DNA from 3 places in the Cellulomonas sp. P5_C5 genome. Region 3 is predicted to be linked to each of the others. Evidence: predicted binding sites of a transcription regulator. Region 3 holds the regulator's gene; each other region holds the start of a gene.
The links. The regulator HrcA, encoded in region 3, represses chaperone genes, less so after heat shock. The targets are predictions, from matches to a motif close to TTNGCACTCGNNNNNNNCGAGTGCNAA.
Positions count from the first base shown of each region.

Region 1: groL (chaperonin GroEL) is a predicted target of HrcA. The motif match lies at 6,079-6,105, and genes of this name have one in related genera.
Region 2: groES (co-chaperone GroES) is a predicted target of HrcA. The motif match lies at 4,609-4,635, and genes of this name have one in related genera.

Region 1 covers NZ_JBFULY010000004.1:126,909-134,633, forward strand. The annotation lists gene urtC (urea ABC transporter permease subunit UrtC) at 1-414, opposite strand, end outside; gene urtB (urea ABC transporter permease subunit UrtB) at 411-1,295, opposite strand; gene urtA (urea ABC transporter substrate-binding protein) at 1,365-2,624, opposite strand; gene ACXJKF_RS05370 (pyridoxal phosphate-dependent aminotransferase) at 2,850-4,076, shown strand; gene groL (chaperonin GroEL) at 4,302-5,927, opposite strand; gene ACXJKF_RS05380 (glycoside hydrolase family 15) at 6,201-7,691, shown strand.
Region 2 covers NZ_JBFULY010000008.1:81,370-90,708, reverse strand. The annotation lists gene ACXJKF_RS09340 (malonic semialdehyde reductase) at 1-168, opposite strand, end outside; gene tsaD (tRNA (adenosine(37)-N6)-threonylcarbamoyltransferase complex transferase subunit TsaD) at 256-1,296, shown strand; gene ACXJKF_RS09330 (hypothetical protein) at 1,300-1,818, opposite strand; gene ACXJKF_RS09325 (PadR family transcriptional regulator) at 1,815-2,162, opposite strand; gene ACXJKF_RS09320 (glutamate--cysteine ligase) at 2,239-3,387, opposite strand; gene ACXJKF_RS09315 (THUMP-like domain-containing protein) at 3,387-4,568, opposite strand; gene groES (co-chaperone GroES) at 4,773-5,069, shown strand; gene ACXJKF_RS09305 (WhiB family transcriptional regulator) at 5,215-5,511, opposite strand; gene ACXJKF_RS09300 (MerR family transcriptional regulator) at 5,764-6,681, shown strand; gene ACXJKF_RS09295 (response regulator transcription factor) at 6,840-7,565, shown strand; gene guaB (IMP dehydrogenase) at 7,621-9,132, shown strand; gene ACXJKF_RS09285 (class I SAM-dependent methyltransferase) at 9,140-9,339, shown strand, end outside.
Region 3 covers NZ_JBFULY010000013.1:17,754-23,031, reverse strand. The annotation lists gene ACXJKF_RS12610 (PhoH family protein) at 1-285, opposite strand, end outside; gene ACXJKF_RS12605 (16S rRNA (uracil(1498)-N(3))-methyltransferase) at 385-1,143, opposite strand; gene dnaJ (molecular chaperone DnaJ) at 1,175-2,302, opposite strand; gene hrcA (heat-inducible transcriptional repressor HrcA) at 2,358-3,380, opposite strand; gene ACXJKF_RS12590 (DUF3097 domain-containing protein) at 3,517-4,374, shown strand; gene ACXJKF_RS12585 (hypothetical protein) at 4,423-5,278, opposite strand, start outside.

The DNA of each region.
Region 1 (7,725 bases), on a different contig from region 3:
CCGCTTGAACACCGCGAGCCCGAGCAGGGTGGCGACGAGGGCGGGCAGGACGAGGATCGCCAGGATGGTGACGACGGGGTCCCGGAACGGCTCCCACCAGGCGGGCACCGTGCCGTCGCCGTAGAGCAGCATGAAGTCGGGAACCCCGCCGGGGCCGGCGTCGGACAGCTTGAGGTGCATCGCCATGAGGTAGCCGCCGAGGCCGAAGAACACGCCCTGGCCGAGCACGAGCATCCCGCCGCGCCCCCAGGCCAGGCCGATGCCGACCGCGACCATGGCGAGGCAGCAGAACTTGGCCAGCAGGTTGAGCCGGAAGTCCGACAGGAGCGCGGGGGCGACCCCGAAGAGCAGTGCGGCGGCGATCGCGAGGCCGCCCCAGAGGCGGACCCGCCGACTCGTCAAGAGGCCGCTCATGCGAGGCTCCGCGTGCGCACCGAGACGAGGCCCTGAGGTCTGACCTGCAGGAACGCGACGATGACGACAAACAGCAGGACCTTGGCGATGCTGGCCGTCGTCGAGTACTCGAAGCCCGCCTGGAGCAGCCCGAGCGCGAACGCCGCGATCACCGCGCCCTTGAGCTGCCCGATGCCGCCGACGACCACGACGAGGAACGCGTCGACGATGTAGTTGGTGCCCAGCGTCGGACCGACCGACCCGAGCAGGGTGAGCGCGACGCCCGCGACCCCGGCCACGCCGGAGCCGACGAAGAACGTCAGCCGGTCGGTGGCGCGCGTCGAGATGCCCGACGTCTCGGCCAGGTCCCGGTTCTGCACGGTGGCCCGGATGCGCCGGCCGAGCGGGCTGAGCTTGAGCACGAGGGACAGCGCCAGCACGCACAGCAGCGCGAGCGCGAGGATGAACAGCCGCGTCTTGGGGATCCCGACGCCGAGGATGTCGACCGCGCCGGACAGCCAGGCGGGTGCGCGGACGTCCACGTTGGGGGCGCCGAACACGTCGCGCGCCAGCTGCTGGAGCACGAGGGCGACGCCGAACGTGACCAGGAGCGTGTCCAGCGGCCGCTTGTACATCCGGGAGATGAGCGTGACCTCCAGGAGCAGCCCGAGCAGGCCGCCGACGAGGAACCCGATGACCAGCGAGACCAGCAGGGAGACGCCCGCGTCGGCAATCACGCCCTGCACCACGAACGCGGTGTACGCGCCCGCCATCATGAACTCGCCGTGCGCCATGTTGATGACGCCCATCTGACCGAACGTCAGCGCCAGGCCGAGCGCCGCGAGCAGCAGCACCGACCCCAGGCTGAGGCCCGCGAAGAGCTGTGAGACGAGGGCGTCCATCCGACCCGTCCTTCCTGTGGAGATGGGGGTGACCCGGCGCCCGTGGAGGGGCGCCGGGTCACCTGGAGGTCAGGACAGGCCCTCGGCCCAGTCGTAGCCCTCGAGGAACGGGTCCGGCTCGATGGGACCGTCCGACGACCACTCGGTGTAGATGAGACCGTCGGGGCCGATCTTCCCGATGAGTGCGGTCTTCGCGATGTGGTGGTTGTCGCCGTTCACGGTGACGGTGCCCTCGGGCGCCTCGAACGTGGTGCCGTCGGCCGCCTCCTGGACCGCCGCGACGTCGAACGACTCGGCCTTCTCGACCATCAGCTTCCACAGGTACAGCGACGTGTACGCGGCCTCCATCGGGTCCGACGTCACGCGGTCGTCGCCGAACTTGGCCTTGAACGCCTCGACGAACGTGGTGTTCTCGGGGCTGTCGACCGTCTGGTAGTAGTTCCAGGCGGTGAGCTGGCCGACGATGTTGTCGATGCCGATGCCACCGACCTCTTCCTCGGCGATGGACACCGAGACGACCGGGAGCGTGTCGGCGGCCAGGCCGACGTTCTTGTACTCCTTGAAGAACGCGACGTTCGAGTCACCGTTGAGGGTGTTGAACACCGCGTCCGCGCCGGAGCCCTTGAGCTTGTTCACGATGGTCGCGAAGTCGGTGTGGCCCAGCGGGGCGTACTCCTCGCCGACGATCTCCACGTCGTTGGCGCCGGCCCAGGCGACGATCTCCTTGTTGGCCGTGCGCGGGAAGACGTAGTCGGAGCCGACCAGGAAGATCTTCGACTTGCCCTGCTCCTTGAGGTAGTCCATGCCGGGCAGGATCTGCTGGTTGGTCGTCGCGCCCGTGTAGAAGATGTTCGGCGACGCCTCCAGGCCCTCGTACTGGACCGGGTAGAACAGCAGGGAGTCCTTGGCCTCGAACACGGGGAGCATGGCCTTGCGCGACGAGGACGTCCAGCCGCCGAACACCGCGGCGACGCAGTCGGACGAGATGAGCTTCTCGGCCTTCTCCGCGAAGACCGTCGGCTCGGAGGCGCCGTCCTCGGCGACGATCTCGAGCTGCTTGCCGAGGACCCCGCCGTCGGCGTTGATCTCCTCGGCGGCCAGGTCGAGGGAGTCCCGGACGGTCTGCTCGGAGATGGCCATCGTGCCGGACAGGGAGTTGAGGAACCCGATCTTGACGGTGTCGCCGGAGGTGTCGACGCAGGACGTCGACGACGCGGTGCCGCCGGCCTCGGGATCGTCGGACGTGCGGGCGCCACAGCCCGCCACCCCGAGGGCGACGGCCAGGGCAGCCGCCGGGAGGGCGAGTGCGCGCGTGCTGAATCTGGTCAACGGAGAGGCCTTTCGCTGAAGAGGAGCTCGGGGGCAGTTCCGGACTCGGGCTGGGGCAGCTCACGACACCGCGCTGTGTCCCGCGCTGTATACATCCCTGTGCCCATGGGTGATGAACCTAGGGACGGGGTGTTTCGGGCAGGGACCGGCCCGCGTAAACGGTCTGTTTCGGGTCGGGCTCAGTTCCGTCACAAGTCGAGTCACAGCGCCGGATACTCTCGACAGATGCCGCTGCACCGTCCGCTGGACCAGTCGTCGAAGCTCAAGAACGTGCTCTACGAGATCCGCGGGTCCGCCCTGGACGAGGTCGTCCGCCTCGAGGCCGAGGGCCACACGATCCTGCGGCTGAACACCGGCAACCCCGCCGCGTTCGGGTTCGAGGCCCCCCACCAGATCGTGCGCGACGTCATCGCGGCCATCCCCCACGCGCACGGGTACACCGACTCGCGCGGCATCCTGTCCGCCCGTCGCGCCGTCGTCACCCGGTACGAGACCGAGCCCGGCTTCCCCGAGATCGACGTCGACGACGTCTACCTGGGCAACGGCGTCTCCGAGCTGATCACGATGGTCATGCAGGCACTCCTCGACGAGGGCGACGAGGTGCTCATCCCGTCGCCGGACTACCCGCTGTGGACCGCCATGACGTCCCTGTCCGACGGCGTCCCCGTGCACTACCGCTGCGACGAGACCGCCAGCTGGGAGCCCGACCTGGAGAACATCCGGTCGCTGGTGACCCCTCGGACCAAGGCGATCGTCGTCATCAACCCGAACAACCCGACCGGCGCGGTCTACTCACGCACCGTCCTGGAGGGGATCGCCGCGATCGCCCGCGAGCACAGCCTCCTGGTGCTCTCCGACGAGATCTACGACCGCATCCTGTTCGACGGCGCCGAGCACATCCCCATGGCGTCCGTCGCGCCGGACCTGCTGTGCCTCACGTTCAACGGCCTGTCCAAGACGTACCGCGTGGCCGGCTACCGCTCCGGCTGGATGGTCGTCACCGGCCCCCGCGAGCACGCGACCGGGTTCCTCGAGGGCATCACCCTGCTGGCGTCCACGCGCCTGTGCCCCAACGTCCCCGCCCAGCACGCCGTCCAGGCCGCCCTCGGCGGGATCCAGAGCATCGAGGCCCTGATCGCCCCCGGCGGCCGGCTGCACGAGCAGCGCGACGTCGCCTACCGCGGCCTGACCTCGATCCCCGGCGTCGACTGCGTCCGGCCCGACGGCGCCCTCTACCTGTTCCCGCGCCTCGACCCGGAGGTGCACGAGATCCGCGACGACGCGCGCCTCGTCTACGACCTGCTCGTCAGCGAGCACATCCTGCTGGTCCAGGGCACCGGCTTCCACTGGCCCACCCCGGACCACCTGCGCATCGTCACGCTCCCGGAGGCCCGCGTCCTGGCCGAGGCGATCGAGCGCATGGGCAACTTCCTGTCCAGCTACCGCCAGTAGCTCCATCGCCCGCCGCCGAGAACGTCATTTCTCCGCGAGAACGGCAGTTCAAAGTGCCGTTCTCGCGGGGAAGTGACGTTTTCGGCGCTGCGGTGTTGGGAGGGGGGTGGGGGAGGTTGAGGGTGGAGAGTGGCGCCTGATGCGGGGTCTGCCGGGACGGCGAACGGGCCGGTCACCCGAAGGTGACCGGCCCGCTCAGTAGCTGCTCAGCGCATCAGCTGCGGATCAGAACCCGCCGCCGAAGTCCTCGCCGCCGCCACCGGCCGGCGCGGGGTTGCGCTCCGGCTTGTCGGCCACGACGGCCTCGGTGGTGAGGAAGAGCGCGGCGATGGACGCCGCGTTCTGCAGCGCGGAACGCGTGACCTTCACCGGGTCGTTGACGCCCGCGGCGAGCAGGTCCTCGTACGTGTTGGTCGCGGCGTTGAGGCCGTGACCCACGGGGAGGTTGCGCACCTTCTCGACGACGACGCCACCCTCGAGACCGGCGTTGATCGCGATCTGCTTGAGCGGGGCCTCGATCGCGAGCTTCACGATCTGCGCACCGGTCGCCTCGTCGCCCTCGAGCTTGAGGCCCTCGAACGCCGTCTTGCCGGCCTGGATGAGCGCCACGCCACCACCGGCGACGATGCCCTCCTCGACGGCCGCCTTCGCGTTGCGAACGGCGTCCTCGATGCGGTGCTTGCGCTCCTTGAGCTCGACCTCGGTGGCCGCGCCCGCCTTGATGACGGCGACGCCACCGGCGAGCTTGGCAAGGCGCTCCTGGAGCTTCTCGCGGTCGTAGTCCGAGTCGGAGTTGTCGATCTCGGCGCGGATCTGCGAGACGCGGCCCTGGATCTGGGCGGCGTCGCCGGAGCCCTCGACGATGGTGGTCTCGTCCTTGGTGACGACGATCTTGCGCGCCGTACCGAGGACCTCGAGGCCCACCGTGTCGAGCTTGAGACCGACGGTCTCGGAGACGACCTGGCCACCGGTGAGGATGGCCATGTCCTGCAGCATCGCCTTGCGGCGGTCGCCGAAGCCGGGAGCCTTGACGGCGACCGACTTGAACAGGCCACGGATCTTGTTGACGACGAGCGTGGCCAGGGCCTCGCCCTCGACGTCCTCGGCGACGATGAACAGCGGCTTGCCGGCCTGGATGACCTTCTCCAGGAGGGGCAGCAGGTCCTTGACGTTCGAGATCTTCGACTCGACGAGCAGGACGTACGCGTCCTCGAGGACGGCCTCCTGACGCTCCGGGTCGGTCACGAAGTACGCCGACAGGAAGCCCTTGTCGAAGCGCATGCCCTCGGTGAGCTCGAGCTCGAGGCCCAGCGCGCTGGACTCCTCGACGGTGATGACGCCTTCCTTGCCGACCTTGTCGAGCGCCTCGGCGATCAGGTCGCCGATCGCCTGGTCGCCGGCGGAGATGGCGGCCGTGGCGGCGATCTCCTCCTTGGTCTCGACGTCCTTCGCCTGCGCGAGCAGGGCAGCGGTGACGGCCTCGACGGCCTTCTCGATGCCCTTCTTCAGCGCGATCGGGTTGGCGCCGGCCGCGACGTTGCGCAGGCCCTCGCGCACGAGCGCCTGGGCGAGCACGGTGGCGGTGGTGGTGCCGTCGCCAGCGACGTCGTCCGTCTTCTTGGCGACCTCCTTGACGAGCTCCGCACCGATCTTCTCGAAGGGGTCCTCGAGGTCGATCTCCTTGGCGARGGASACGCCGTCSTTGGTGATCGTGGGGGCGCCCCACTTCTTGTCCAGGACGACGTTGCGGCCCTTCGGGCCGAGGGTGACCTTGACGGTGTCGGCGAGGATGTTGAGTCCCCGCTCGATGCCGCGGCGGGCCTCCTCGTTGAAGGCAATGATCTTGGCCATGGGGCTGTGATCCTTCACTGGGTTCGGGTCGGCCGAGGGTGCCCGCGACGGACGAGCACGTCACCCGCGGTCTTGTCCCGCGTGCGACGGCCCTCACCGGACGGCCGTGGTGGTTCTGTCACTCTCCACCGGAGAGTGCTAAGTCCAATGGTTAGCACTCGACCCCCGAGAGTGCAAGCAGCGTTCGCCCAGAGCGCGTCCTGACGGGCCCTTCCCGAGCGTGATCCTCGGCACCCGCGTCCGGCCCGTGCGCGTCGCGACTATCGTGCGCGTGTGCACGATCACGACGAGGACGTCGAGAACCGCGGCAGCCACGCCGCGGTTCCGGTCGTGCACGCGCACCGCCCCCGCCACGCCCGCCGCAGCCGCCGTGCGGGCGCCCTCGCCGCCACCGCGCTCGTCGCCGCCGGGACGGTCCTGCTCGTGACGACCGCACCCACCGGGGCGCTCGCCACCGACGCGACCGCCGAGCCGGTCGTGGTCGACGCGCCGCCGGCCCCCGTCTACGCGACCATCCCGCTGTACCTGGAGGGCCTCACCACGATGCCCGGCGGCCGGCGCGTCCCGCTCGCGGTCGGCACCGACGCGACGTTCCTGGCCGGCACCCACGTCGTCGACCCCGCGGCGTCGACCCTCGCGCGCGTCGTCGCGGGGCCGACGACCGGCGAGCGCGGCGCGACCGTGCGGGCGGCCGCCTKCGTCGCGAGCAAGCAGCGGGCGTGGCTCGCCGACGGCACGGTCCCGGGCGTCGGCGGACCGTACGAGGACATGGCGCGGGCCGCGCTGCTCGACCTGCACGCGCTCCAGCTCCCCGACGGCGCGGCCGTGGCGGCCTGGTCGGAGAAGTGGCGGTACGTGTGGCCGCGGGACGCGTCGTTCGTCGCCGTCGCCCTGGCGCGTACCGGGCACGTCGACGACGCGCTGGAGATCCTCGACTTCCTCGACCGCGTCCAGTCGCCCGACGGGTCGTTCCAGGCCCGGTACCTGCCCGACGGCTCCGGCCCGCCCGACGACCGGGGGGTGCAGACCGACGGCACCGGCTGGGCGCTGTGGGCCTCCGGGCTCGTGCTGGCCGAGGTCGACGACGCCGACGAGCGCGCGGACGCGGCCGAGCGGCTCCTGCCCCTGGTGCAGCGATCCGCCCGGCACGCGATCGCGCTGGTCGCGCGCGACGGTCTGCCGCCGGCGTCACCCGACTACTGGGAGGTGCCCGAGGACGCGCTGACCCTCGGCACGGTCGCCCCGCTGGTCGCCGGGCTGCAGCAGGCCGCCGTCGTCCTGGACCTCGCCGGCGACCACGCGCTGGCGCAGTCGGCGTTCGACGCCTCGATCCGCTCCAAGGTCGCCGTCATCCGCGCGTTCGGCGCCACCGGCTTCGCGCGGTACGCGAGCGGGGGCCACGCGGACGCCGCCAGCGCCTTCCTCATGCCGCCGTTCCTGACCACCGCCGTGCCGGGGGTCGAGGACTCGTGGCGGGCGTCGGCGTCGACGATGGCCCGGCCGGCGAACGGGCTCGCGCCGGGCGCCGGGTGGCGCGACGACGGGGTCTCCTGGACGCCGCAGACCTCGCTCTACGCCTGGGTGGCGGCCGAGAACGGCGACGCCGAGCTCGCCGACGGGTGGCTCGCGTTCCTCGACTCCCATCGCACCCCGTCCGGGTCGCTGCCGGAGAAGGTGCTCGCCGACGGCTCCCCCGCCGCCGTGGCGCCGCTCGGCTGGAGCGCGGCGTGCGTGCTGCTCGCGCTCGACGCGCTCGACTCCTGACGCGCCGACGGGCCGCGCACCGGGGGGTGCACGG
Region 2 (9,339 bases), on a different contig from region 3:
CTTGACCAGGTCGTAGACCGCGGTGATCTGCTCGTCGCTGACCTCGTCGGACGTGAACGCGGCGGCGGTGCGCGCCTCGCGGAACAGCAGGTCCGCGACGTCGTCGGCGACTGCGAGTGTGGGCACCCCGAAGTCGAGGCCGTCGAGGACAGTGGTGTCAGTGGTCATGTGTGGTTGAAGCATCAATCACTCTGAGTTGTTCCGGGCACCGGGGTGGCGGTCGTCACACCTCGCGACGCACCTATCCTGGTGCGCATGGCAGACCCCCTCGTCCTCGGGATCGAGACCTCGTGCGACGAGACCGGCGTCGCCCTGGTGCGCGGCTACGACCTGCTGGTCGACGCCGTGGCCAGCTCGGTCGACGAGCACGCGCGGTTCGGCGGGATCATCCCGGAGATCGCGTCGCGCGCCCACCTCGAGGCCATGGTGCCGACGATCGAGCGGGCGCTGGCCACGGCCGACGTCTCCCTCGGTGCGGTCGACGCCATCGCGGTCACGGCCGGTCCGGGGCTCGTCGGACCGCTGACCGTCGGGGCGTCCGCCGCCAAGGCCCTCGCGCTCGCGCTGGACAAGCCGCTGTACGGCGTCAACCACGTCATCGGGCACGCGGTCGTCGACGAGCTGGTCGACGGCGCGTTCCCCGAGCGGGTCATGGCGCTCGTCGTCTCCGGCGGCCACTCGTCGCTGCTGCTCCTCGACGACACCGTGCACGTCACCGAGCTCGGCTCGACGCTCGACGACGCCGCGGGGGAGGCGTTCGACAAGGTCGGTCGGCTCCTGGGCCTGCCGTACCCCGGCGGGCCGCACATCGACCGCCTGGCGCGCGAGGGCAACCCCGCCGCGATCCGCTTCCCGCGCGGCCTGACCGCCGCGAAGGACCAGGCCGCGCACGCCGCCGACTTCTCGTTCTCCGGGCTCAAGACCGCCGTCGCGCGCTGGGTCGAGGCGCGGCAGGACTCCGGCGAGGAGGTGCCGCTGCCGGACGTCGCGGCCTCGTTCGCCGAGGCGGTGGCCGACGTGCTGACCGCGAAGACGATCGCGGCGTGCCGGGTGCACGGGGTGGACACCCTCGTCGTGGGCGGCGGATTCTCCGCGAACTCGCAGCTGCGGGACATGGCCGCGAAGCGGTGCGCCGAGGCCGGCATCACGCTGCGCATCCCGCCCATCCGGTACTGCACGGACAACGGCGCGATGATCGCGGCGCTCGGGGCGGCGGTCCTCCGGCGCGGGCTGCCTCCGTCGTCGCTGGACCTGCCCGTCGACTCGTCGATGCCGCTGACGCAGGTCCTGGTCTGACGCTCAGGCAGCGACCGCCTGCCCGGTGGGTGTCTTCGTCCAGCTGCGCCACACCCGGGCGCCCAGCAGGAACGGCACCGTGAAGACGAGGGCGTAGAACGCGAGCACCTGCCACGTGAAGGTGGACTCGACGGCGAGCGTCCGGCCTTCGGCGATGAACGTCGTGGTCGCGCCGAGGAAGACGCGCTCGAGCGTGCCGCCTCCCATCTGCTCGATCGTGTCGAGGGTCCCCATCGCGTACGCCATCGCGAGGTAGGCGACCGCGCCGACGGCGAGCGCTCCCCAGACCGCGCCGGTGGTCCACCGCGGGACCGGTCGGCCGAGCTCGCTCAGGTAGCCGTCCGCCAGCACCCGAGGATGCCCCAGGTCCGCGACGGCCTTGCGCATGCCGACCTCGGCGGCGGTCGCGGTCAGCTCGGTGCGCAGCTCGCGCACGACCGGCTTGTACTTCGGGTAGTCCTGCATGGCCCAGCTGAAGCGCAGCAGGTAGCGCTCGCGGACGAGGGTGTCGTGCAGGCTCATGAGGACTCCTTCGGGGTGGCGCGGGCGAGCAGGTGGTCGACGGTGACGGCGAGCTGCCGCCACGCGCGTGCGGTGCTCCACAGCTGCTCCGCACCCGTGTCGGTGGGCAGGTAGTACTTGCGGGCCGGTCCCGCGCTGGAGGCGACGAGGCGCGACGAGATCTGCCCGTCGCGCTCGAGGCGGTTGAGGACGGGGTAGAGGGTCCCGGCGCTCAGGTCGTCGAGGCCGCCCTCGTGCAGGCGCGTGACCAGCTCGTACCCGTACGACTCGCGCTCCGTGAGCAGCGCGAGCACGAGCATCGGGAGCACTCCCTTGAGGAGCTGCGGGTCGCGGGGCTCGTCCATGCGTTCAGGCTATGCCCGCTAGTAGGCATAAACAAGTAGCGGGCCAGGCCAAACTCACACGGGTTCCGACGGGGGTCTAGAGGGGTCGTCCGGCCGTGAGCTCGGCGACGAGGGACCGCACGACGGCGTCCAGCTCGCCCGCGTGGCGCCGGGCGACCGCCCGCTGCCGCTGGTACGAGGCGCCGCGGCGCAGGATGACCCGCACCTGCTCGAGCTCGGCCGCGCAGCCCAGCCGCTCGGCGACGGGCGCCAGCTCGACCAGCCAGCGACCGACCGCGTCCGTCACCAGCTCCTCGTCGCCGGCCGCGTTGGTGATGATGATCGCGTCCATGCCGTACCGCGCGGAGCGCCACTTGTTCTCCTGCGCGAACCACGGCGGCAGCGTCGGCAGGGTCTCGCCGCGGTCGAGCATCGAGGAGAAGTGCTCGACGAAGCAGTGCGTCAGGGCGGAGATCGCACCCACCTCGAGCAGGTTCGAGGCGCCGTCGGCGATCCGCATCTCGAGCGTCCCGAACCGCGGCGACGGCCGGACGTCCCAGCGGACCTCGTCGAACTGGTCGATGACCCCGGTGTGCATCATGTCGCCGACGTACTGCTCCAGCTGGGACCAGTCCTCGAACGCGAACGGCAGGCCGGCGGTCGGCAGCTGCTGGAAGAGCAGCGCGCGGTTCGAGGCGTAGCCGGTGTCCTTGCCGCCCCAGAACGGCGACGACGCGGACAGCGACTGGATGTGCGCGAACACCGTGAGCATCGCCCGGGACAGCGGGAGCACCTTGGCGCGGTCCTCGACGCCGACGTGCACGTGCACGCCGTAGATCAGCATCTGCCGGCCCCACCACTGCGTCCGGTCGATGAGCGTGGCGTAGCGCTGCTTGTCGGTGACCTTCTGCTGCGCCCAGTGGGCGAACGGGTGCGTCGCGCCGCCCATGAGCTGGATGCGCAGCGGGGTCGCCGCCGCCTCCACCTCGTCGAGGGCCCGCTGCAGGTCGGCCGTCGCCTCGCTGATCGTGCGGCACTTGCCCGACCGGATCTCCACGGTGTTGAGCAGCAGCTCCTGGGTGATCAGGGGGTGCTCGCCGCCGCCGGCGGGCCGGACGGCCGCGAGGATCGCCTCGGCGGCCTGCCGCAGGTCCCCGGAGTCGGCGTCGACGAGGGCGACCTCCCACTCGATGCCCACGGTCGACCGCTCCGAGTGCCCGAAGGGGACCGTGACCGGCGCGGCCATCAGACCGGCTCCACCACGAGCACCTGCTGGCTGCCCGCCACGCGCGTCAGGATGATCGTCCCCGTGGCGCTGCCCCGCAGGTCGAGCTGGCGTCGCAGCTGCTCCGGGACGACGGCCGTGCCGCGCTTCTTGATGGTCAGCTTGCCCACGTCGCGTCCTCGCAGGTAGGTGCGGAGCCGCTTCAGGCCGAACGGCATGACGTCGAGCACCCGGTAGGCGGTCGCCGTGGGCACGTCGGTCAACGAGTCCGAGGTCACGTAGGCGATCGTGGCGTCCAGCAGCCGGCCGTGCACCTGCGCGGCGGTCTCGCCCACCAGGCCGGCGCGGATGACCGCCCCGTCCGGCTCGTACAGGTAGCCGCCCAGCGCGCCCGTCGGCGGCCGCTCCTCCGACGTCTGCTGCACGACGTGCGCCTCGCCGTCGCGCAGCACGAGCGCCGAGCGGCCCGGCCCCTCCGGCGCCAGCGGGCCGAACCACAGGCCGACCTCGACGACGTCGCCGTCCACCGAGACCCACTGCGCCTGCGCGTCGGCGGGCAGCGCCGTGTGCGGGATGCCGGGACCGAGCTTGAGGCCGAGGGCGGGCACCCGGTCGCGGACCGCGAGCACCGCGTCGAGCGCCGGCTCGTACGCGGCGGGGTCGAACACGCGGCTCCCCGACGACGTCCGGCGCGCAGGGTCCGCGTAGACGCCGTCGATGCCCTCCGCCGCCAGGTCGAGCGCGAGCCCGTCGCCGTGCCGGACCTCGGCGTCGGGGAAGTGTCGCAGGTTCACGGTCGCGATCGCCGCCGTCGCCTCGTCGACGTCGGTCGCGAGCACCCGCAGGCCGATGCCGGCGAAGGCCATCGCGTCCGCCCCGATCCCGCTGGTGAGGTCCGCGACCCGGGTGCTGCCTGCGTCGCGGTACCGGCGCGCGTGGTGCGCCGCGACGCTGAGCCGGGTGGCCTGCTCGAGCCCGGCGGCCGTGAAGAGCATGCCGTCAGCGAACGTCCCGAACTTCCCGGCGGCCTTCGCGCGCAGCCGCGACTGCGTCAGCGCGGCGGCCACCAGGGCCGGGTCGATGCCCTCGTCGCGCATGCGCTCGGACAGGGCGAGCGTGCGGCTCTCGTCGTAGGGCGGCAGCGCCGACAGCAGGGCCCAGCCTGCGGGGCTGAGCAGCTGGGCGATGCCGTCGCGGTCCATGCCGCGATCCTCGCACGCAGGGGCTGTCCAGAACCGCCCGTTGGCACTCGCCTTGACCGAGTGCTAACCGGTTCCTAGAGTGATGGCTGGCACTCTCCCGGTGAGTGTGCCAGCTGCGCTCCGGACCGCGGCACCCGCGACGACGTGGTCCGACAGCGCGCACGAACCTCAGAGAACTACTCACATGCGAAGGGGAGGTCCGCTGTGTCGGTCTCCATCAAGCCCCTCGAGGACCGGATCGTCGTCAAGACGCTCGAGGCAGAGACGACGACCGCTTCCGGTCTCGTCATCCCGGACAGCGCCAAGGAGAAGCCCCAGGAGGGCGAGGTCCTGGCGGTCGGACCCGGTCGTGTCGACGACAACGGCAACCGGATCCCGCTCGACGTCGCCGTCGGCGACAAGGTCATCTACTCGAAGTACGGCGGCACCGAGGTCAAGTACTCGGGCGAGGAGTACCTCATCCTCTCGGCCCGCGACATCCTCGCGATCGTCGTCAAGTGAGCTGAGGGGCGCCCGCGCCCCGCTCGCTCGGAAGGCCCCCACGGCAGCGCCGTGGGGGCCTTCCGGCGTCCTGGGGTGCACCGGACACGCCAGAGCCCCCTCCCCGGTCGTGCCGACGGGGAGGGGGCTCTGGTCGTGCGTGCGGTCAGCTGATGCGAGCGGCGCGGCCACGCTCCTGGAGGACGGCGGCGCGCTCGTCCTCGGAGAGGCCGCCCCAGACGCCGTACGGCTCGCGGACGGCCAGCGACTGGTTGAGGCACTCCTTGATCACCGGGCAGGTCGCGCAGATCGCCTTGGCGGCCTCGGCGCGACGGCGGCGGGCAGACCCGCGCTCGCCCTCGGGGTGGAAGAACAGGTCCTGGTCCTCGTCGCGGCAGGCTCCGTCGAACTGCCACTCCCACAGGTCCATCACCGGTCCGGGAAGGCGCGAGATCTCGGCCATGTGTGTTCCTCCTGAGTCGCTCTGGTGCGGTGCCGCCGTAGCGGGTGCTCCGAAAAGTTGTGAACACGGGTGTCCGGTGATGTCCACCGGGGGTGACGCGTTGGGGAGGACGTTACAACCGCGCCAGAAGTTGTTCAAGGGTGTGTCACACATTCGTGTGATGGCGCGATTGCCGATGTCGTCGCAGGTCGGCGTGTCGCAGGCGACACGCTTAGATCGGGCTGAATCGCGTCGGCCTGGCAGAATCGCGCCATGGTGACGCGCGACGACGACGAACCGGCGGCGACGCCGACGCCCGCGCTCGCCGTCGCCGCAGTCGCCCGTCGCCTCGGTGTCGCCCCCGCGACCCTGCGCACCTGGGACCGCAGGTACGGCCTCGGGCCGTCCGAGCACTCCGCGGGCGCGCACCGCCGCTACTCGGCCACCGACGTGGAGCGGCTGCTGATCATGCGCCGGCTCACGCTCGACGGCGTCGCGCCGGCCGAGTCCGCACGGATCGCGCTCGCCACCGATGTGGTCGCGGGACCGGACACCGCCACCGAGGACGCGGCGCCCACGACGCCGACCGCCGTGGTGGACGCGGCGCTCGCGGGCGACGTCGTGCGGTGCGCCCGGCTGCTCACCCTCGAGGGGCGCCCGGACGTCGTCCTGTGGTGGACGAGCCTGGTCGAGCCGGTCCTCGCCGCCCTCGCCCGGCGCACGGTCGTCGACCTGCCCGGGGTCGACGCGACCTTCGCCGTCCACGCCGGGGTGCTCGCCGCGCTCCGGGACCGCCCCGTCCCGCCTGGCGCCGGACGTCGGCCCGTCGTCCTGGTCCTGGTCGCCGCGCGCGAGGCCCGGCCGCTCGTCGCGCACGTCCTGGCCGGGGCGCTGGCGGCGCAGGGTGTCGACGCCCGCATCGTCGGAGGCCCGGTGGGGCCGCACCACGCGGTCGAGCTCACCGCGATGACCCGGGCGCGGGCCGTCGTCACCGTCGGGGAGCGCGTCGACGCCGACCTGGAGGTGGTGGACCGGCTGGCGAGCGAGCAGCCGGACCTCCCGCAGTTCGTGATGGTTCYCGACCGGGCTGCCGGCGCGGTCCCGCTCGGGCGCTCGGTCCACCGGGCCCGGACGTTCACCGGGCTCCTGCACGAGGTCCTCGCCGTCGCGACTGCGAGCGTGGACGGGTGAGATCGCCGCCCAGCGGGGGAGACATTCCGCTCAGGTGGCGCACAGGCGGACGAAGCCCCGCCCGTCGCGGGTGCGGTTCGCCTCTCCGGCTAACTTCAGCGTGATCCTCGGCCGATAGGACTCAGGTGGCCCGCACGGGGCCCGAGAGGGGAAACAACATGGCGGGAGTCGTGGTCTGTCACGGCTCGGCGGTCGTTCGAGAGCGGCTCGTCGTGACCTCCATCGGCGTGCCCGCGCTCGGTCCGGTGCGAGCGGCGTCCACGGTCGACGAGCTGCTGAGCCTCGCGCGGCGGATGCCGCCGACGGTCGTGCTGCTGGACGCGCACCTCGGGGCGCCGGGCGCGATCGAGGCGATCCGACGGCTCCGCGCCGTGGCACCGTCGGCGGCCATCGTGCTGCTCGCGCTGCCGGACGACACCGTGGCGCTCGACCGGGCGCTCGCCCTCGGGGCGCGTGGCTTCCTCGCGCCCGACGTCGGCCGCGCCGAGCTCTCCGCGGTCGCCGCCCACGTGCTGGCCAGCCCCGTGCTGCCCGCGCAGCCCCCGTCGCGACCGTCGGTGGACGTGCCCAGCCAGGGCAGCTTCCGGGCCAGCGACCTGCGCACCCCGTCGAACGGCAACCCCGCCGTCCTCGCCCCCGACGCGAACGGCGCCCCGGTGGGCGTGCCGACCACGGGCGCGATCCCGGGGGTCCCGCTCACCAAGCGCGAGATCGAGGTCCTCACGGGGATGAGCCACGGCCGGTCGAACGCCCAGATCGGTGCCGAGCTCTACCTGTCCGAGGACACGGTCAAGACGCACGCGCGCCGGCTCTTCCGCAAGCTCGGTGCCAACGACCGCGCCCAGGCGGTCGCGATCGGTCTGCGGCGCGGCCTGATCCAGTAGGCCGGACCTCAGCACGCAGGGCCTGAGCACCCGGGTGTCCGAGTATCCTTGCCGGATGACGGAGCACTCGCCTGCCGACCCGTTCGCCCGCATCGGGCTCACCTACGACGACGTGCTCCTCCTGCCGGGGGAGACCGACGTCATCCCCAGCGAGGTGGACACGTCCTCGCGCCTGACGCGCGAGATCACCGTGCGTGTCCCGCTGCTGTCCGCCGCGATGGACACCGTCACCGAGTCGCGCATGGCCATCGCCATGGCGCGCCAGGGCGGCATCGGGATCCTGCACCGGAACCTGTCCATCGAGGACCAGGCCCACCAGGTCGACCTGGTGAAGCGCTCCGAGTCCGGCATGATCACCGACCCCGTGACGGTGTCGCCCGACGCGACGCTCGCCGAGCTGGACCACCTGTGCGGCATCTACCGCGTGTCCGGCCTGCCGGTGATCGCGGAGAGCGGGCTGCTGCTCGGCATCATCACCAACCGCGACCTGCGCTTCGTGCCCCCGGGTGACTTCGAGACGCGTCGCGTCCGGGACATCATGACGCCGATGCCGCTGGTGACCGCGCCCGTCGGCATCGCGCGCGACGACGCCGCGGCCCTGCTGGCCAAGCACAAGATCGAGAAGCTGCCGCTCGTCGACGAGGCCGGGATCCTGCGCGGGCTCATCACCGTCAAGGACTTCGTGAAGTCGGAGCAGTACCCGGACGCGACCAAGGACGGCGAGGGGCGGCTCGTCGTCGGCGCCGCGATCGGCTTCTTCGGGGACGCCTGGGAGCGGGCGTCCGCGCTCGTCGAGGCCGGCGTCGACGCGCTCGTCGTCGACACCGCGAACGGGCACGCGCGCCTCATGCTCGACATGGTCCGCAAGCTCAAGTCCGACCCGTCGACCCGCCACGTCCAGGTCATCGGCGGCAACGTCGCGACGACCCCCGGCGCGCAGGCGCTGGTCGACGCGGGCGTCGACGCCGTCAAGGTGGGCGTCGGGCCCGGCTCCATCTGCACCACGCGCGTCGTCGCCGGCGTCGGCGTCCCGCAGGTGACCGCCATCTACGACGCCGCCCGCGCCTGCAAGCCCGCCGGGGTCCCGGTCATCGGCGACGGTGGGCTCCAGTACTCCGGGGACATCGCCAAGGCCCTGGTCGCCGGCGCCGACACCGTGATGCTCGGCTCGCTGCTGGCCGGCTGCGACGAGTCGCCGGGCGAGCTCGTGTTCGTCAACGGCAAGCAGTTCAAGCACTACCGCGGGATGGGCTCGCTCGGCGCGATGGCGTCCCGCGGCCGGATCTCCTACTCCAAGGACCGGTACTTCCAGGCCGACGTGTCCTCCGACGAGAAGATCGTCCCCGAGGGCATCGAGGGCCAGGTGCCGTACCGCGGCCCGCTGTCCGCCGTCGCGCACCAGCTCATCGGCGGGCTGCACCAGTCGATGTTCTACGTCGGCGCGCACACGATCCCGCAGCTGCAGGACCGCGGGCAGTTCGTCCGGATCACGGCGGCCGGGCTCAAGGAGTCGCACCCGCACGACATCCAGATGACCGTCGAGGCCCCGAACTACACCGGCCGCTGAGCCGTCGGTGACGGATCCGGCGGACTTCTACACCGGGCTCGTCGCCGAGCTGTACGCGCCCCTGCGGTCCTTCACCTCGGACCCCGCCGAGTACGCGTCGTTCGTCGCGTCGTCCGGCGAACCCGCCCTCGAGCTCGGCTGCGGCGACGGCGACCCCCTGCTGGACCTGCGCGCGCTCGGGATCGACGTCGACGGGGTGGACTCGTC
Region 3 (5,278 bases):
CCTGGTCACCACCTCGGCGGTGAGCGGCGTCCCGCCGGCCGCCATCTCGACCAGCTCGTCGACCAGGCGCGAGACCAGGGCCACGTCACCGACCGGGCCGGCCAGGGTGACCTCGTTGCCGCGGACGTGGATGTCGACGCCGGTGAACCCCGACTCGATGGTGCGCAGGACCTCGTCCCGGAGGCCGAGCAGCTCGACCATCGAGACCTCGGAGGGGACGCTGATCCGGTGCTCGACGCGCGCGGGTGCGGCGGAGGTACGCGCTGCGGAAGTGGACTCGACCATGTGCTCGGCGTGCGCCGTGCGCTCCTTAGCTCGATCTGGAGTGCGAAGAACGTCCTCAGTCTACGAGGCGGCTCCCACAGCATTCCGCCGACGGGCCGATCAGGCCCACCGACCGAGTCTCTCGGCCAGCATCGCGAGAGCGACGGGCCCCGCGGTCGACGTCCGAAGCACGTGCGGGCCGAGCCGGACGGCGCGGGCACCGGCCTCCACCAGACGGCCCAGCTCGCCCTCGCCGATCCCGCCCTCGGGCCCCACGACCACCAGGCACTCCCCCGCCACCGGCAGCGCGGTCGAGGCGAGGGGCTCGCTCGCCTCCTCGTGCAGCACGAGAACGGCGCCCCCGGCGGCCAGGACCGCGCGGACCCGGTCGACCAGCCCTCGGGCGTCCAGCGCGACCTCGACCGCGGGCACGCGCGCCCGGCGCGACTGCTTGGCGGCCGCCCGGACGGTCCCCAGCCAGCGGGCCCGGCTCTTCGCCGCCCGCTCGCCGCGCCACACGACGATCGAGCGCTCCGCCTGCCACGGCACCACGACGTCGACGCCGACCTCGGTGGCCGCCTCGATCGCCATCTCGTCGCGGTCGCCCTTGGCGAGCGCCTGCACGAGCACCAGCGCGACGGCGGGGTCCGGCTCGACCACCCGCTGCTGCACGTGCACGAGCACGCCCTCGGCCGTCACCGCGCCGACGACCCCGAGCAGACGCACCCCCGCACCGTCGACGACGTCGACACGTTCCCCGGGACCGCGCCGCTGCACCACGCCCGCGTGCCGGCCCTCGGTGCCGTCGAGGAGGTACGTGGCGCCATCAGCGACACCGTCGAGCGTGCCGGGCTCGGCGAGGAAGACGGGCGCGCTCATGCTTCTGTGGACACCGTCGCCACGGTCACGCTCAGCGACCCGAGAGCTTGTCGCGCAGCTTGGAGAACACGCCCGGGCTGGACGCGGACAGCCGCGCCTCCGGACGCTCCTCGCCGCGCAGCGCGGCCAGCCGGCGCAGCAGCTCCGCCTGCTCGTCGTCCATCGCCGTCGGGACGTGGACCTCGACGTGGACGTGCAGGTCGCCGCGCCCGGTGGCGTGCAGGTGACCGACGCCGAGTCCCTTGAGCGACACGATCTGCGACGGCTGCGTGCCGGGTCGCAGGTCGACCTCGCGCGGACCGTCGAGCGTGTCGAGCATGAGCACCGTGCCGAGGGCAGCGGCCGTCATGGGCACCTCGAGCGTGGCGTGCAGGTCGTCGCCGCGGCGCACGAACGTGTCGTTCTTGCGCTCACGGACCTCGAGGTAGACGTCGCCGGACGGTCCGCCGGCGGGCCCGACCTCGCCCTGGCCGGTGAGCTTGATCCGGGTCCCCGTGTCGACGCCCGCGGGCACGTCGACGCTCAGGGTTCGGCGCGAGCGCACGCGACCCTCACCGGAGCACTCGGTGCACGGCTCGGGGATGACCGTGCCGAACCCGTGGCACGCGGCGCAGGGCTGCGTGGTCATGACCTGTCCCAGGAACGACCGGGCGACGCGCTGCACCGAGCCGCGCCCGCCACACACCTCGCAGGAGCGCGGCGAGGTGCCCGGGCGGCAGCACGAGCCGCTGCACGTCGGGCAGACGACGGCCGTGTCCACGGGGACGTCCTTGTGCACGCCGAACGTGACGTCCGCGAGGTCGAGGTCGAGCCGCACGAGGGCATCCTGCCCGCGTCGCGCCCGCGGGATCGGCCCGCGCTGCGCAGCGGCGCCGGTCGCGGCACCGAAGAACGTCTCGAAGATGTCCTGGAAGCCGAACCCGCCACCCATGCCGCCGCCCGGGGACGACGGGTCGCCGCCCAGGTCGTACGCGCGACGCTTCTCGGGGTTGCCGAGCACGTCGTAGGCGCGGGACACGTCCTTGAACGTGTCCTCCGAGCCCGCGTCCGCCCCCGCCACGTCGGGGTGGTGCTCGCGGGCGAGCTTGCGGTACGCCTTCTTGATCTGCTCGGGGCTCGCGTCGCGCGGCACGCCCAGGATCTCGTAGTAGTCGGTCACGGGAGGTTCTGCTCGCTTCCAGCGGTGGGTTCGTGTGGTGCTGTGCGGGGGCGGGTCATTGGGCGAGGATGCGCGTCAGGTACCGGGCCACCGCGCGGACCGCCGACATGGTGCCGGGGTAGTCCATGCGCAGCGGGCCGATCGAGCCGATGCGGGCCACCGACCCGCCGCCCTCGTCGCCGTAGCCGGTGGTCACGAAGCTCGTCTCGACGAGCCCGTCGTGCTGCGTCTCGCGGCCGATCCGGACCGCGACGGCGGCATGGTCCTCGGCCATCTCCGAGAAGAGGCGCAGGAGCACGACCTGCTCCTCCAGCGCCTCGAGGACGGGCCCGATGGACCGCACGTCCGAGCTGCCCACGCGCGCGAGGTTCGCGGTGCCCGCGAGCACGACCCGCTCCTCGCTCTCCTGCGCCAGGGTCTCCTCGACGACGGCCACCACGGCGTTGACCAGGTGCTGGTCGGCCGGTGCGAAACCCTCGGCCAGCTCGCCGAGCGCCACGGGCAGCTCGGAGAGGCGTCGACCGGCGGCGCTCACGTTGAGCCGGGTGCGCAGGCGGCCGACGACGGACTCGTCGAGGTCGGTGCCGAGCTCGAGGGTCCGCTGCTCGACCCGCCCGGTGTCCGTGATGAGCACCACGAGCAGGTGCCGCAGGCCGATCGGCACCAGCTCCACGTGCCGCAGCGCCGACCGGCGCAGCGACGGGTACTGCACCACAGCGACCTGCTGGGTCAGCTGGGCGATGAGGCGGACCGCGCGGTCCACGACGTCGTCGAGGTCCTGCGCGGTCTCCAGGAACGTGCCGATGGCGCGCCGTTCGGGGCTCGACAGCGGCTTGACGGTCGAGAGCTGGTCCACGAACAGCCGGTAGCCCTTGTCCGTCGGCACGCGACCCGCCGAGGTGTGCGGCTGCGCGATGTAGCCACCCTCCTCGAGCGCCGCCATGTCGTTGCGGATGGTCGCGGGCGAGACGCCCAGCGCGTGCCGCTCGACGAGGGCCCTCGACCCGACGGGCTCCTTGGTGGCGACGTAGTCCTCGACGATCGCGCGCAGCACGTCCAGCCGCCGGTCCTCGCTCATGTCGCCTCCTCCGCCGTCGTCGGGCCGTCGCGGCGGGGTAGCACTCCCCGCACAGGAGTGCCAATGCTACGCCGCAGCCGCGACACTCACGGGGCGGCAGCCGGTCCGTGCACGGTACGGCCCCTAGGCTGCCCGGGTGAACGACGACCGCTACGGCTCGGACGTGCTCGGGGGCTCCGCCTCGACGCACCACCGACCCACCCGCACCAGCCGCCCGCAGCCCGCCGAGACCGGCCTCGTCGTCGAGGAGGTGACCACCGGCTGGGTGGGTGCCGTCGTCCGGGTCGAGAAGTCGGGCGGCCAGCACGTCGTCGTCCTCGAGGACCGGCGTGGCAAGACCCGCACCTTCCCGCTCGGCCGCGGCTTCTGGGTCGACGGCGAGCCCGTGGCCCTGACCGCGCCCGTGCGCGCACCCGCACCGGCCCGCCCGACGCGCACCGCCTCCGGGTCGGTCGCGGTGCACGACGCCCGCGCGCGGGTGGCCCGCGGCAGCCGGATCTGGGTCGAGGGCAAGCACGACGCCGAGCTCGTCGAGAAGGTCTGGGGTGACGACCTGCGGCTCGAGGGCGTCGTCGTGGAGCTGCTCGACGGCGTCGACAACCTGCAGGACGCCCTGCGTGACTTCGCGCCCGGTCCTGGGCGACGCGTCGGCGTCCTGGTGGACCACCTCGTCACCGGCTCCAAGGAGAGCCGGATCGCCGCCGAGGCGGTCCGTGGGACGCCCGCCGGGTCGGTGCTCGTGCTCGGCCACCCGTACGTCGACGTGTGGCAGGCCGTCCGCCCCGAGCGCGTCGGGCTCGACGCCTGGCCGGTCATCGAGCGCGGCACCGAGTGGAAGCGCGGGATCCTGCGCGAGCTCGGCTGGCCCGCCGACGAGCAGGCGGACGTCGCCCGCGCGTGGCAGCGGATCCTGCGCTCGGTGCGCAGCTACGCCGACCTCGAGCCCAGCCTGCTGGGCCGTGTCGAGGAGCTCATCGACTTCGTCACCGCATGACGGTGCCCGGCCGCCCTCGGGACGACCGGGCACCGATCACGCGCGAGGTCAGGCGGCGATCGGGTCCCCGAGCAGCCGCTTGAAGAGGAACGCGGTCGCCAGGAGCACGACCGGCACGGCCACGAAGAGACCGATGCCGCAGAGGATCGCGCCGGCGAAGTAGATCACCAGGCTCAGCAGGTAGAACAGGACGGTCGTCGACAGGTTCCGGGTGACGAGCGCGTAGCTGGCCTTCAGTGCGTCCACCGGCTGGAGGTGCTTGTCGATGACGAACCAGAACACGAAGATCAGCAGGAAGTTCACGACCAGCGAGGCGAGCGGCCCGATGATCGGGAAGATGCCCAGCACCGCGTTGATCAGCGCGAGGATCAGGGCGGTCAGGATCACCGGTCCGGGCTCGACGAACTTGAAGAAGTCGCCGAAGCTCAGCTGTCGCCCCTCGGTCACGTCCAGGGCAGCGCGGATGAACGCCGCCTGGATGAGGTAGCCGACGATCGCGGCGACGGCGGAGAAGACGAACCAGCCGAACGAGAACCCGATCTGCAGGCCCGGCGCGACGCCGTCGCCGTTGCCCGTGCTGAGCAGCGCCCCGAAGCCGCCGAAGATGGCGCCCACGATCGAGAGCACCACCGCCGCGATGACGAACCAGACCAGCGCCGCGCCGATGAACAGCCCACCGGACTGCGTGAACTTCTTCCAGCCGTACGAGAAGGACTCCCCGACCGGCGACGCCTGGACGGGCGGACCGTAGCCGCCTGCCGGCGGCGGGTAGGCGCCCGGAGGGGCCTGGCCGTAGGCGGGCGGCGGCGGGTAGCCGCCCGGCGCCGGCTGACCGTACGGCGAGGACCCGGCGGGCGGCTGGCCGTACTGCGGGGAAGCAGGCGGCTGGCCGTACTGCGGGGAC